3 regions of the Pleionea sp. WD8-19 genome follow, and region 3 is predicted to be linked to each of the others. Evidence: predicted binding sites of a transcription regulator. Region 3 holds the regulator's gene; each other region holds the start of a gene.
The links. Region 3 encodes FliA, which starts transcription of late flagellar genes. Its sites were predicted from a motif close to CTAAAGTTNNNNNNNNNNCNGCCGATA; they were not measured.

Region 1: a site for FliA is predicted at 2,297-2,323, ahead of ACTUJY_RS01795 (motility protein A). Genes of this name have one in related genera too.
Region 2: a site for FliA is predicted at 1,911-1,937, ahead of ACTUJY_RS08540 (flagellar protein MotY). Genes of this name have one in related genera too.

Annotation. Positions count from the first base shown of each region.
Region 1 is NZ_JBUZOU010000001.1:431,610-435,866, forward strand. Features, by position in the region: gene ACTUJY_RS01785 (ion transporter) at 1-810, opposite strand, end outside; gene ACTUJY_RS01790 (MATE family efflux transporter) at 837-2,165, opposite strand; gene ACTUJY_RS01795 (motility protein A) at 2,356-3,228, shown strand; gene ACTUJY_RS01800 (OmpA/MotB family protein) at 3,232-3,945, shown strand; gene ACTUJY_RS01805 (hypothetical protein) at 3,977-4,257, opposite strand, start outside.
Region 2 is NZ_JBUZOU010000005.1:254,705-258,961, forward strand. Features, by position in the region: gene ACTUJY_RS08535 (hybrid sensor histidine kinase/response regulator transcription factor) at 1-929, shown strand, start outside; gene ACTUJY_RS08540 (flagellar protein MotY) at 964-1,842, opposite strand; gene rnt (ribonuclease T) at 2,063-2,698, shown strand; gene ACTUJY_RS08550 (peroxiredoxin) at 2,925-3,530, opposite strand; gene ACTUJY_RS08555 ((2Fe-2S)-binding protein) at 3,796-3,990, shown strand; gene grxD (Grx4 family monothiol glutaredoxin) at 4,072-4,257, opposite strand, start outside.
Region 3 is NZ_JBUZOU010000008.1:128,196-132,452, reverse strand. Features, by position in the region: gene ACTUJY_RS11805 (chemotaxis protein CheA) at 1-612, opposite strand, end outside; gene ACTUJY_RS11800 (protein phosphatase CheZ) at 624-1,367, opposite strand; gene cheY (chemotaxis response regulator CheY) at 1,379-1,756, opposite strand; gene ACTUJY_RS11790 (RNA polymerase sigma factor FliA) at 1,856-2,575, opposite strand; gene ACTUJY_RS11785 (MinD/ParA family protein) at 2,674-3,498, opposite strand; gene flhF (flagellar biosynthesis protein FlhF) at 3,567-4,257, opposite strand, start outside.

The DNA of each region.
Region 1 (4,257 bases), on a different contig from region 3:
ACTTTTATCGACGGTCAACTGTTTGCTTAATTTACGCATTTCTTTACGTAAATGCATAATTTCCTGGTACAACACCTCTCGTTCATCATGAGCTTCAGATAGGGCTTCTTTGTCAGATTTGCCTTGCTCAATTTCATGATGAGCCTGCATGGCATTAACGACAACAGCGATAAACAAATTCAACATTGTAAACGTAGCAACCAGAATAAATGGAACAAAAAACATCCAAGCCATAGGTTGTGCTTGCATAACTGGCCGGACAATTCCCATCGACCAACTTTCCAATGTCATAATCTGAAACAAGGTATAAAACGTTTTACCCAAAGAGCCAAACCATTCAGGAAAATTCTCACCAAACAAAGTCGTTGCCATTACCGCTGACACATAAAAGATGAGCGATAACAAAGCAACAATTGCTCCCATTCCCGGTAACGACTGAATCAGAGCAGAAACCACAGCTCGCATGCTAGGCGCAACGGATACCAATCGTAACACCCTAAGCACCCGCAAAGACCGAACAACCGCAAAAGGACCACTGGCAGGAATCAGAGAAATAACAACGACGGTAAAATCGAACAGACTCCAAGGATCTTTAAAGAAGCGCCAGCGATAGCAATACAGGCGCAATAATATTTCAACAACAAATATCGCGAGAATTATCGTGTCTAAGCGATGCAACATGTCACCATAAGAGGACATGATTTGAGTGGAGGTTTCCATACCTAACAAAATCGCATTAACAATAATGATAGCGATGATAAAACCTTGAAATTTTGAGTTTTCAATAAAACGTTTTAATTTTTCAGCCATATACTTCGACTCTTTAGCCCTAATCTTTAGAAAAATGCACCTTGACGGTCCAGCTTCAGCAGGTAGTAGCCAAGCCCTACCGCACGAATAATCAATAACCCGTAAAATGCCAGCCAGAGACCATGGTTGCCCCAGAATTTTACCGAAACCAACGCCGGAATAAAAAATAAAAATACGGCGATGAGCATACTATTACGCATTTCTTTAACGCGTGTGATACCGATAAAGATTCCGTCCAACCAATAACTCCAAACCGCTACCACAGGTATTACTATCAAATAAGGTAGAAACGTTAATGCCACATTTTTTACCGGCGCGATATCCGTCATAAGATCAATCAAATGAGACCCAAACAACCAATACATCACCACAAACAACAAGCTGCACAATAATGACCAAAATCCGGAAATGACTATCGATGACCAAAACTGCTCACGTTGTTTTTGTCCGTAGGCTTTGCCAGCTAACGCTTCGACCGCATGTGCAAATCCATCTAACCCAAATGACATGATCATGACAAAATTCATTAACACAGCATTGGCAGCGAGAACCGTATCGCCGAGAGATGAGCCCACAGCTGTTTGTAGGTAAAACACGAGCTCTAATGCTAAAGTCCGAATGAATATATCGCGATTTAATTGCAACAATCGTTTCACCGCCGGATATTCAATCAAATGGCGCCAACCGAACGCTAATTGCTCCCTGCGAAGTGTGAGTTGCACGACCATCAGACCTACCAGTAAGCCGCAGTAGTCAGCGATTAAACTGGCCCAAGCGGCTCCGCCAACCCCCATGTGCCAATAAACCACGAACAAGATATCGAGCACAATGTTAATGCTGTTAGTAATAACCAAAATTAACAGAGGCACTCGGGCGTTTTGTCGCCCCAGCAACCAGCCTATAAACACATAACGCAGCAATAACGCCGGTATCGACCAGATGCGAATGTCGTAATAAATCGCCGCCTGATGTAAAACCGCATCGCTCGATTGCATAAACGCCACGGCCAATTGCCAAATCACCGATTGTAAAAGCAACACCAGCAACGAAAGCAACAACGCGAGCAAAACACCATTAACCAACGACTGACGCATGCGAAACACATCATTGGCACCATAAGCCTGCGCAGTAATCCCGGTGGTACTCATACGTAAAAAGCCCATCGCCCACATAACCATGGTGACAATTAAGCTACCAATTGCTGTTGCAGCGAGATACCGTGCATCGTCCATATGGCCAATCACAGCGGTATCCACCAGACCGGCAAGCGGAATGGTTAAGTTGGACAGGATCATGGGTATCGCCAGATCAAGCGTTTTTTTATGCAATGGTTTACTGCGCCAATATTTCAGCAAGGGAATTCTCAGTGGTTGGTTCTAAGTTCTAAGTTCTAAGTTCTAAGTTCTAAGTTCGCGATTTTGAACGCGAAACGCACCACTCGCAACCGGAACCAGATTTTTCCTCGCTCCTCGCTAATGTTCTACACTTAAAGTTGGTGGTCACTTCGCCGATACTCTAATTAATCCAACAAGAAAAGGAAACGCTTTGAATTTTTCTACCATTTTTGGCGTTCTGGCAGGCCTCGCCGTTGTTGGCGCTGTCATTTATGCCACTTCAATTGATGCCATGGCATTTTTGAATTTGCCCGGTTTTGCAATTGTGCTCGGCGGAACCCTGGCAGCGACATTGGTCAGCTATCCAGCGCGTGAGTTTTTTCGCATGTTCAAATTATTAGGCATCGTTCTTTACGACAATCACCTGGATGCCAAACGCCAAGTAGACGAAATTGAGCAACTGGCTCGGAAGTGGTTTCGCGATGATATTCGTGGCGTGGAGCAGGATTTAAATACCATTGATAACACCTTTTTGAAAACCGGTATTCAACTGGTCATCGATAAAACGCCAATGCAGGACATTATGGACTTACTGCATTGGCGAATTACCCGGTTGCGCGCTCAAGAACAAGCTGAAGCACAAATGTTTATGTCGATGGCCAGCTTTGCCCCCGCTTTTGGCATGCTTGGCACCTTAATCGGCTTAATTAATATGCTCAGCATAATGGACAATCGCAACCTTTCAGCGATCGGCTTTCATCTTGCCATAGCACTCATCACCACCTTTTACGGTATTTTGATGGCCAACCTGATTTTCAAACCCATTGCCATAAAGTTAGAGCGCCGAACCGAGCGTCGAGTAATGTTAATGACTATGGTCATGGAGGGCATTACCTTGATGAGCCAGCGGCGTACACCTTCTTTTATTCGCGCTACTCTGGAGTCTTTTATCGCGCACCATGAAGATGAACTGCACGAAACAGTGGATGTTGCCGAGTTAGAAGAGCCGTCACTGCGATCCGAGCGCGTTGTCGCCAATGCCGATCGCGAGTTAGCGCGACGGACTCCCGGTAAGCGAGGCTAAAGAGTGGAAGTCAAAACCAGTCTTCACCCCATAGAAAAACTGTTAACAAAGCCCAAGCAACACCACGACGACGCCTGGTTACTGCCCTATTTGGATGTCTTTATTTTGCTCACCATGATGTTTATCGTATTACTCACCATGTCGAGCGACGAATTACGTGACAGTCGCTCCAAGGTGAATGCACAAAAAGAAGAAATCTCCGACCTGGAACAACAAATCGAGCCATTACGGCAACTGGAAATGGAAGGCCGAGCGTCCATCATGCTTGAACATTGGCAAGAAAGAATTCATCAAGTACTCGATACTTTAAAGTTGCGAGATGACATAGGCCTGACGCTTGATGACGAATACGTGGCATTGCAAATAGAAGACCGCATGTTGTTCGACTCCGGTCGCGCTGAATTAAAAACGGAAGGCCAGCAAATACTGGACAACTTGTTACCGGTATTTCAATTGGCTGCCGGCACGATTCTGGTGGAAGGCCACACCGATAATCTTCCCATTCAAACAACGCAATACCCTTCTAATTGGGAGCTGGGCGCTGCACGTGCGAGCAGCGTTGTAAAGTATTTGGTGAGTCGTGGTATGAGCAGTGAGCGGCTTCGTGCCACCAGTTACGCCGATACTAAACCCATCGCCGATAACGACTCGCCAGAAGGAAGACAAAAAAACCGTCGTGTTGCCATGTTGCTTCGAATGCCGGATAAAATGGAGTAGAAATTAGGAAAGCAGAGAACTAATTATAATGTCAGCTACGTTTACGATTAAACTGTTTGATGATGCGATTGCGCGCTTTTTGATATTCTTCTTCTGACAACCATCCTTGATCTTTTAACATACGGTGCCAACGTGTTTCCTCAGCAAAATACTGAGAAGAAGCCGGTAACGTATTGTTTTTAATACGCTGCTCTAGCTGCTCTACAAACTGTTTTAAACTTTTTTTGCAGCGACAACGGTGATTCAAAGATATCAGTGGCGCTTTCCCAGAACGTGAAAAAAACGATGACATTTCGCTGTAACTGAAAAAAT
Region 2 (4,257 bases), on a different contig from region 3:
TGACTGAACCATTAAGCAATGCGTCAACCAACATTGAAATTGTTGAAATGGAAATTGAAGCGCTTGCGCAGAAGGAGCAAGCTTCAATTAATGTGCAACCTGAACTCGAGTCCGACAGTGATAAACCCATTCTGTTGGTTATTGAAGACAATACCGATATGCGGCAGTACATTGTCGATACCCTCTCGCCATACTATCAATGCCGTCAAAGTATAAATGGGCAAAAAGGTGTAGAACTGGCTCGCGAAATCATTCCCGATCTTATTGTCAGTGACGTAATGATGCCCATAATGGATGGCTACCAGGTAAGTAAAGAACTGAAGGAAGATGAACGAACCAATCATATACCATTGGTTCTACTTACGGCCCGAGGTGATAAAGAAAGCCGAATTAAAGGATGGCAACAACAGGCCGACGATTACTTAACCAAACCCTTTGATGCCGATGAACTCATCGTCCGTCTCGATAACTTACTGGCGATTAGAAGCATTCTAAGAAAGTCATTTAATATTGAAGATGCGTCCAATGACGAATTATCAAGCATTGATGAGAGCACACCACTAGAGTCGGCAGTACAACATAAAAACAAACTCTTTTTACAAAAAATAAATGAATGGCTTAAGGAGCATCTCGATAAAAACATTTCGACAGCGTCTTTAGCACAACACATGTGTATGAGCGATCGTCAGCTGGGTCGTAAATTAAAGCAGATATCAGGAATGAGTACCGTTGAATACGTAAGAACGTTTCGGATTCACAAAGCGTATGAAGTGTTACCCAGCGGAACCAACATTACACAGCTATCTTTTGAGCTCGGATTTTCTTCACCCAGTTATTTTGCGACGGTTTTTAAAGCTTATTACGGCATAACGCCTTCCGATCGTCAGGCTGGAGCGGTTTCACAAAAAGAAAGCGCCACCAATACTTGAGTGACTTAAGTTTGTTTTTCGAAAGTTACAGCGATTAGCTTTTACTCAAGGTGATAAACACTCGACGATTTATCGCTCGCCCTTCCGCGGTATGATTACTTTCCAAGGGACGGCGCTCACCATAAGACCGTGTTTTTATTTTATTGGCATTTACACCTTGATTTTGCAAATAACTCTTAACCGACTTTGCTCGTTTTTGTCCTAATAAATAGTTGTAACGGCGTAATGCAATACTGTCCGTATGTCCTTCGACCAACACCAATTCAATATCGGGGTCGTATTTTAAAAACGCCGCCAACACGTCCAGCTTCGATTTGTCAGCATCGGAAAGTCGACTGCTGTCGGAGTCAAAGTGAACCATCGTGTATTGAATTTCCCAAAAGTCATAAGGCAGTAACGCTTCAACACATTGTAAAAACTGATCATAAACGGCTTGAAAATTGACAGCCGATAAAGCCACCGACACTCTGTCTTGAAGTCCATTAAAGTCGCGATAGAAAAAAGAAGGGTTCAATCCTTGCTCCAATGCAACCAGCAACTGCCAAGCGGAATCATCCATTATGTTTAATGTTTTTTCTCCGGGCACAGCCGCAACGGACTCCATTGGAACCGCCATTTTTCCTGGTTTCCAAGAAGGTGCTATAGCGCGAACCTGTAGCAATCGATCAGTTTCAATGCGATTTCGCATTGAGTCGAGTATAAAAGCCATATTCGGTGTGCGGCTTGCCTTGGCAAAAAATAACGCATCACCAAAACGCGGAATCGCGTGTTTCAACTCACACCGCACTGGATTACCTTCGAACTCCCAACGCGATTGATCAATTTCAGCTTCGTAGCTTCGAAAGTCTGCCGACAAACAAAGGCTGTATCCCGAAATCAGCCCCAAAATTAGGTGTTTGATGCTCGCTTTCATTTGCACTGTCCTGATTCAAATGCGGTTAATCCGAATTTACCTATCCCGAGTTCAGTTTACTTATCTTGTATCGGCACCAGGAATTCCGACTTAAACAGAAAAGCGAATTTACGCCATGAATAAGGTTATCAGCCGTCATCAAATACTCAGCCAAACTCGAAGCTGGCGGTTTGATGTAAAATAACAGACAATGTGAGGTTTTGAACGAACGAGAAATAATATGCTGTCAAAACGTTTTCGAGGATTTTTTCCTGTGGTTGTTGATGTTGAAACGGGAGGATTCAATGACAAAACGGACGCATTACTCGAGCTCGCGGCGGTGACATTGAAGTTTGATGATCAAGGATACCTGGTTAAAGATCAGACCTTTCATCGACATGTTGAACCCTTTGATGGAGCCAATATCGAAGCGGCGGCACTGGAAGTAACCGGTATCGATCCCTTTAATCCATTGCGAATGGCGGTTCCGGAAACCGAAGCCATTAAAGAGCTGTTTAAGTTTGTACGTAAGGCTCAAAAAGCAGCGGCATGCCAACGATCGATATTGGTTGGCCATAATCCTACGTTTGATTTGGGTTTTGTAAAAAACGCCAGTGAACGCAACAATGTAAAACGTAATCCGTTTCACCCCTTTTCCACTTTCGATACCGTAAGTTTAAGCGCTCTGGCTTTGGGACAAACGGTATTGGCAAAGGCTTGCGAAGCCGCCGGAATTAGCTTTGACAACCAGCAGGCGCACTCTGCCCTTTACGACACTGAAAAAACAGCCGACTTATTTTGTTTGATTGTTAACCGGTATAAGGAACTCGGCGGATGGGCATTGATCGCCGATGGATTGGAAAACAAAGAAAAATAAGCGATAAAAACGCCGGTATTAGGCTGGTTCGAGGTTCGAGGTTCGAGGTTCGAGGTTCGAGGTTCGAGGTTCGAGGTTCGAGGTTCGAGGTTCGAGGTTCGAGGTTCGAGGTTCGAGGTTCGAGGTTCGAGGTTCGAGGTTCGAGGTTCGATAAAGCTTAAAACTCCAACTTTGAAGCTTCAAGCGTTCATTCATTCCTCGTACCCCGTTCCTGAAGTCTTGATTCTTACAGCTTGTCAGCTTCTTTTGAGAGGTAGTCAGCAACACCTTCTGGAGATGCTGTCATGCCTTTGTCTCCTTCTTTCCAACCTGCAGGGCAAACTTCACCGTGTTTTTCGTGGAATTGAAGGGCATCAACCATACGCAGCATTTCATCAATGTTACGGCCAAGAGGTAAATCGTTAACCACTTGATGACGCACATTGCTTTCTTTGTCGATTAAGAATGACGCACGGAAAGCAACGCCAGCTTGAGGATGCTCTACATCATAGGCTTGGCAGATTTCGTGCTTAACATCGGCAACCAAAGTGTAACCCACTTCTCCGATACCACCTTTATCAATGGCCGTGTTCCGCCATGCATTATGCGAAAACTGCGAGTCAATAGACACACCAATCACTTCAACACCACGCTTTTTAAACTCTTCTAGGCGATGATCGAATGCAATCAACTCAGAAGGACAAACAAAGGTAAAGTCCAGTGGATAGAAGAAGACGACAGCGTACTTACCTTCAGTATTCTTTTTAAAGTTATAATCTCCAACAATTTCGCCATTTCCCAATACTGCTGCTGCAGTGAAGTCGGGAGCTTCACGTCCTACTAATACACCCATTGTTTTCTCCTGTAATTTTCAGGTTAATGAATTTAAGTTCGCGCTTATTATAATCGCTCAAAATCAACTTTGTTTACTGATTTCAGGAGTAATCGCTTAAATCGATTACATTCATCTCACTAAAAGATAACCGCTCTCGAAAAAGATTATTTTTTGAGCATGTTCACAAAAAACACCTCTCAAAAGGAATTGTATTGACAATCATTCTCATTTGCATATAATAACACTTATCCTTTTGTGTTAGATGTCATAACGAGTTGATTTTATGTACGTTTGTCTTTGTCGAGGTATTACCGACTCTCAAATTAAACAAGCGATTTCTGAAGGCAAGGCCAACTGCATGCGCAGCCTGAGTGATACGCTAGGCGTAGCTGGCGAGTGTGGTAAGTGTGGCAAGTACGCCAAAGAACTATTAAAGCAAAGCACAACACCCGAAGTTAACTTCCACAGTGCAGCATAACTTATTGATACTCAACGATTTTAAATGAAATAGATAGCAAAAAGGCTCCATTCGGAGCCTTTTTTAATGTTTTCAAAACTACTATGCCTGCTTTTCAGCGCGAGCACTTTTAATCAAATCTTGCAGTTCGCCTTTCTGGAGCATTTCCAGAACGATATCACAACCACCAATGAGCTCACCCTTCACCCACAATTGCGGGAAAGTGGGCCAATTCGCGTAGTTTGGCAACTCAGCTCGAATATCTGGATTTTCCAAAATGTCGACATA
Region 3 (4,257 bases):
CTCGTCGTTGCTCGAAGCAGCAGTTGAAGTATCTGACTGTGCGGGTTTAGCTTCATTTTCTGTTTGTTTTGGCGCCTCTTGTTCGGCTCCAGCTTTACCATGAATTTGATCGAGCAACGCCTCAAACTCATCATCCGTAATTTCATCACCCGCAGCCTCACTCGTCGGCTCCGTTACCTGAGGTTCAGGTTCTGCTGCAGGTGGCGCGGCGGCACTGCCATCATCGGGCTTGGCAAAAATCTCCAACTGCTGCAAAAAACTTTGCGGTGCAGGTGAAGGCTCATCACCCGCTTTCACTTCATCGAACATGGAGTTGACGTAATCCAACGCCTGTAACACTGCGTCCATCAATTCTGGTTCGGCAACCCGCCCCCCGTTTCGAAGTATGTCGAATATATTTTCAGTTACGTGGCACACTTCGACCATTGCCGTTAAATTCAAAAAGCCGGCACCACCTTTTACCGTGTGGAATCCACGAAATATCGCATTAAGCAGATCCATGTCTTCGGGGTTGTTTTCCAACGTCACCAATTGCTCAGACAAAGTCTCCAGTATTTCACTGGCTTCGATTAAAAAATCCTGTAAGATTTCTTCATCGGCATCAATTGCCATTGGCAACTCCTCTAGAATCCCAAGCTGGAAAGAAGATCGTCCACATCGTCCTGATTGGTCAATACGTCTTCTCTGTTTTTATCAATTATCGGACCTTCGGCGCCTTCCACTTTTGTCGGTTCAGCTTGAGCTTTACGATATTCGTCTGCACTACCAAACATTTTAATCAGTGCGACCAGATTATCTTCTACCTCTTGTACCAGCGTAATAACACGGCGAATCACTTGCCCGGTTAAGTCTTGATAATCTTGAGCAACCATCACATCGGTCAGTTTGGTATTGAGTTCTGCTGAATCTTCAGAAACCTTTTTAAGGAAATCTTCAACACGAGCAGCCAATTTGCGAAACTCACCCGGCTTTAACTCTCGCCGATAGAGTCGCTCCCAATCATCGTGTAATTCGTTTGCCAGGTTTTGAATATTTTGCGAAATAGGAATGCAGGCTTCCACCGAATCCATGGTTTTATTGGCTGCGTTTTCAGTGGTTTCGATTACGTAGTTAAGACGCTCTTTAGCATCGGGAATATCGTGCGCCGCGAGCCCGGCGATTTTGTTGTCGAGTTGAAAATTTGCCAAAGCTTCGTGTAATTGACGCGTTAATTTACCCACTTCTGCAAACAGGCTCGCTTCTCGTATTTGTGAAAGACCATCAATAGCCTCTCTTGCATTATCGTAGTCTCCTTTCTCCAAGCATTGAATCAGTTTTCGTGCTTTCTCCAAGGTAACATCGGCCATCAATTTGTCATGAGTCTCCATCAGCTGCTCCGCTAGTTACCTTCGATTCGCTCGAAAATTTTGTCAATTTTCTCTTTAAGCGTGCCCGCAGTGAATGGTTTAACTATGTAACCGTTAACCCCTGCTTGAGCTGCTTCCACAATTTGTTCACGCTTAGCTTCGGCGGTAACCATAAGCACTGGAAGATCTTTTAAATTGGGATCAGCACGAACATTTTTTAACAGATCGATGCCCTGCATTCCTGGCATGTTCCAATCGGTGACGAGAAAGTCGAAATCCCCAGTTTGTAACATGGGCAACGCAGTCTGGCCGTCATCCGCTTCTTGGGTATTTGTAAACCCCAAGTCACGAAGCAGGTTTTTTACAATCCGCCTCATAGTCGAAAAGTCGTCAACTATGAGAATTTTCATATTTTTGTCCAAGGAAGACCTCCCCTCTCATCTTTTCACTTAGCGGCTTTCGACTTGTTTAGCTCCACTACTCTCCAAGATAAAGTTAGTCAAAATTATCTATTTACGCCAATCTCTTAATCGGCTTTGTAACCTTATCATTGCCTGGCTATTGATCTGGCTGATGCGCGATTCACTGACCCCCATAACTTCGCCGATTTCCTTTAAGTTCAGTTCTTCATCATAGTAAAGTGCTAAAACCAGACGTTCACGCTCCGGTAAGCTGCTTATCGCAGAAGCCAAACAATCACGAAAATCTCTTGACTGTAATCCTTCATAGGGATTTTCAGATTGAGATGAAGCAGAAAGACCTTCACTGAAATGATCTTCAGACAACCCTAAATCTTCAAAGTCGAGTATGTGGCCGTTAGCGGACTCCATGAGCATAATGCGGTAATCTTCCAACTCTATTTCCAGTGCAGCAGCAACTTCGGTGTCACGAGCATCACGCCCGGTACTCTGTTCAATTTCCGCAATTTTCTGGGCGATCAACCGTGTATTTCGATGAACCGAACGTGGTACCCAGTCGCCACGACGAATTTCGTCGATCATTGCCCCTCGAATTCGGATACCGGCAAACGTTTCGAAGCTAGCGCCTTTGGTCGCGTCAAAATTATTGGCCGCTTCCAATAGGCCTATCATTCCAGCTTGCATTAAGTCTTCTACTTGCACACTCGAAGGGAGACGAGACATTAAATGATGGGCAATACGTTTCACCAAAGGCGCATAACGCTCGGTAATGTCCTGTTGATTAGCACCGATTTTTTTATAGGTGTCAATGCCTGTCACTTAACCCACCTGATTGTATTTTCGTGGTGAAAAAGCTGCTGAGTGAATCCTACAGCTGACGGTTCATTTTTTCATTTTATCTTTTCAAATTAGACCATGGCATCTTGATGCACCAGCCGCTCCATAAAAAACTCAATGTGTCCGCTGGCATTCATGGGAATCGGCCAATCTTCCACCTTTTTTGCCAACGAGCGAAGCGCGACCGATGCCGGTGATCGCGGAAACAGCTCAATCAAGGCTTTTTGTTTTTTGATCGCTTTCCTAACATTTTCATCAAAAGGTACAGAGCCAACGTAATCCAACATGACATCCAGAAATCGGTCGGTCACCTTACTCAACTTATTGAATATTTCGCGCCCTTCTTGCGGTGTTCGAACCATATTAGCAACAATTCGAAAGCGATCCAGCTGGTGATCGCGATTTAACACCTTCATTAACGCGTAAGCATCTGTAATCGATGTCGGCTCATCGCATACAACAACCAATATATCTTGCGCTGCTCGAGTAAATGAAATGACGTTGTCAGAAATTCCGGCGGCGGTATCCACTAATAGATAATCGAGATTTTGACCGATGTCGCTGAATGCACGAATGATCCCAGCATGCTCTACTGCGCTCAACTCGGCCATTTTTTGAGTACCGGAAGACGCGGGAATAACCTGAATACCGGATGGCCCACGCAACACAATGTCTCTTAATTCACATTCACCATTTAAAACGTGTTTAATATTTCGATTTACCTTGAGCCCAAGCATAACATCCACATTCGCCAACCCAAGGTCGGCATCGAGCAGCATAACTCGCCTGCCCAAGCTGCTTAAGTGAATGGCGAGGTTTACCGATACATTCGTTTTCCCAACACCACCTTTTCCACCAGTAATGGCTATTACTTTTACGGGTTTACTCGATGTCATTAATCTGAGTCCTGCCGCCTGATCGTTACACTGACGTGTTGAAGTGCTACCGGATAGGCCAAACATCATTAACTTCCTGTAGCTTTATGTGGCTCCGCTTGTTGATGACGATGCCGGGCGAGCCAAACCATTTTTGAAACCAGATGGTGCGCCCGTGCAACACGAATATCTTCCGGCACACGCTGACCATCGGTGGTGTAAAGCACCATCAATTCATTTTCTATTATAGTCGATATAATTTCACCCAAACTGACCGCTTCATCCAACTTAGTTAACAAGCAGCCTTGTAAGTGAAACGGCTTGAACAGTCGAATTGCATCCTGCAACACTCGCAGCTGCGCGGTCGCGGACAGTACCAGGTAATGTTTTATTGTAATGTTGTCGTTAGCGAGACATTGCATTTGTTGACTCATACGTTCGTCACGTTGGCTCATACCCGCAGTATCGATTAATATCAAACGACGATCGGAAAGCTGAAACAATGTTTCACGTAATTGTTTTTCGTCATCCACCACTCGAACAGGAATTTGTAAAATACGGCCGAACGTTCGGATTTGTTCATGAGCCGCTATGCGAAAATTATCAGTGGTGACCAACGCAACACTGTCACGGCCGTGCTTTAAAACCTGTCGAGCAGCGAGCTTGGCAATGGTTGTCGTTTTACCGACTCCTGTAGGGCCCACCAGTGCAACCACACCACCGTTTTCAAGTATATCGTTATCGCCTACCTGAATACGCTTCGACAATAATGCCAATGCT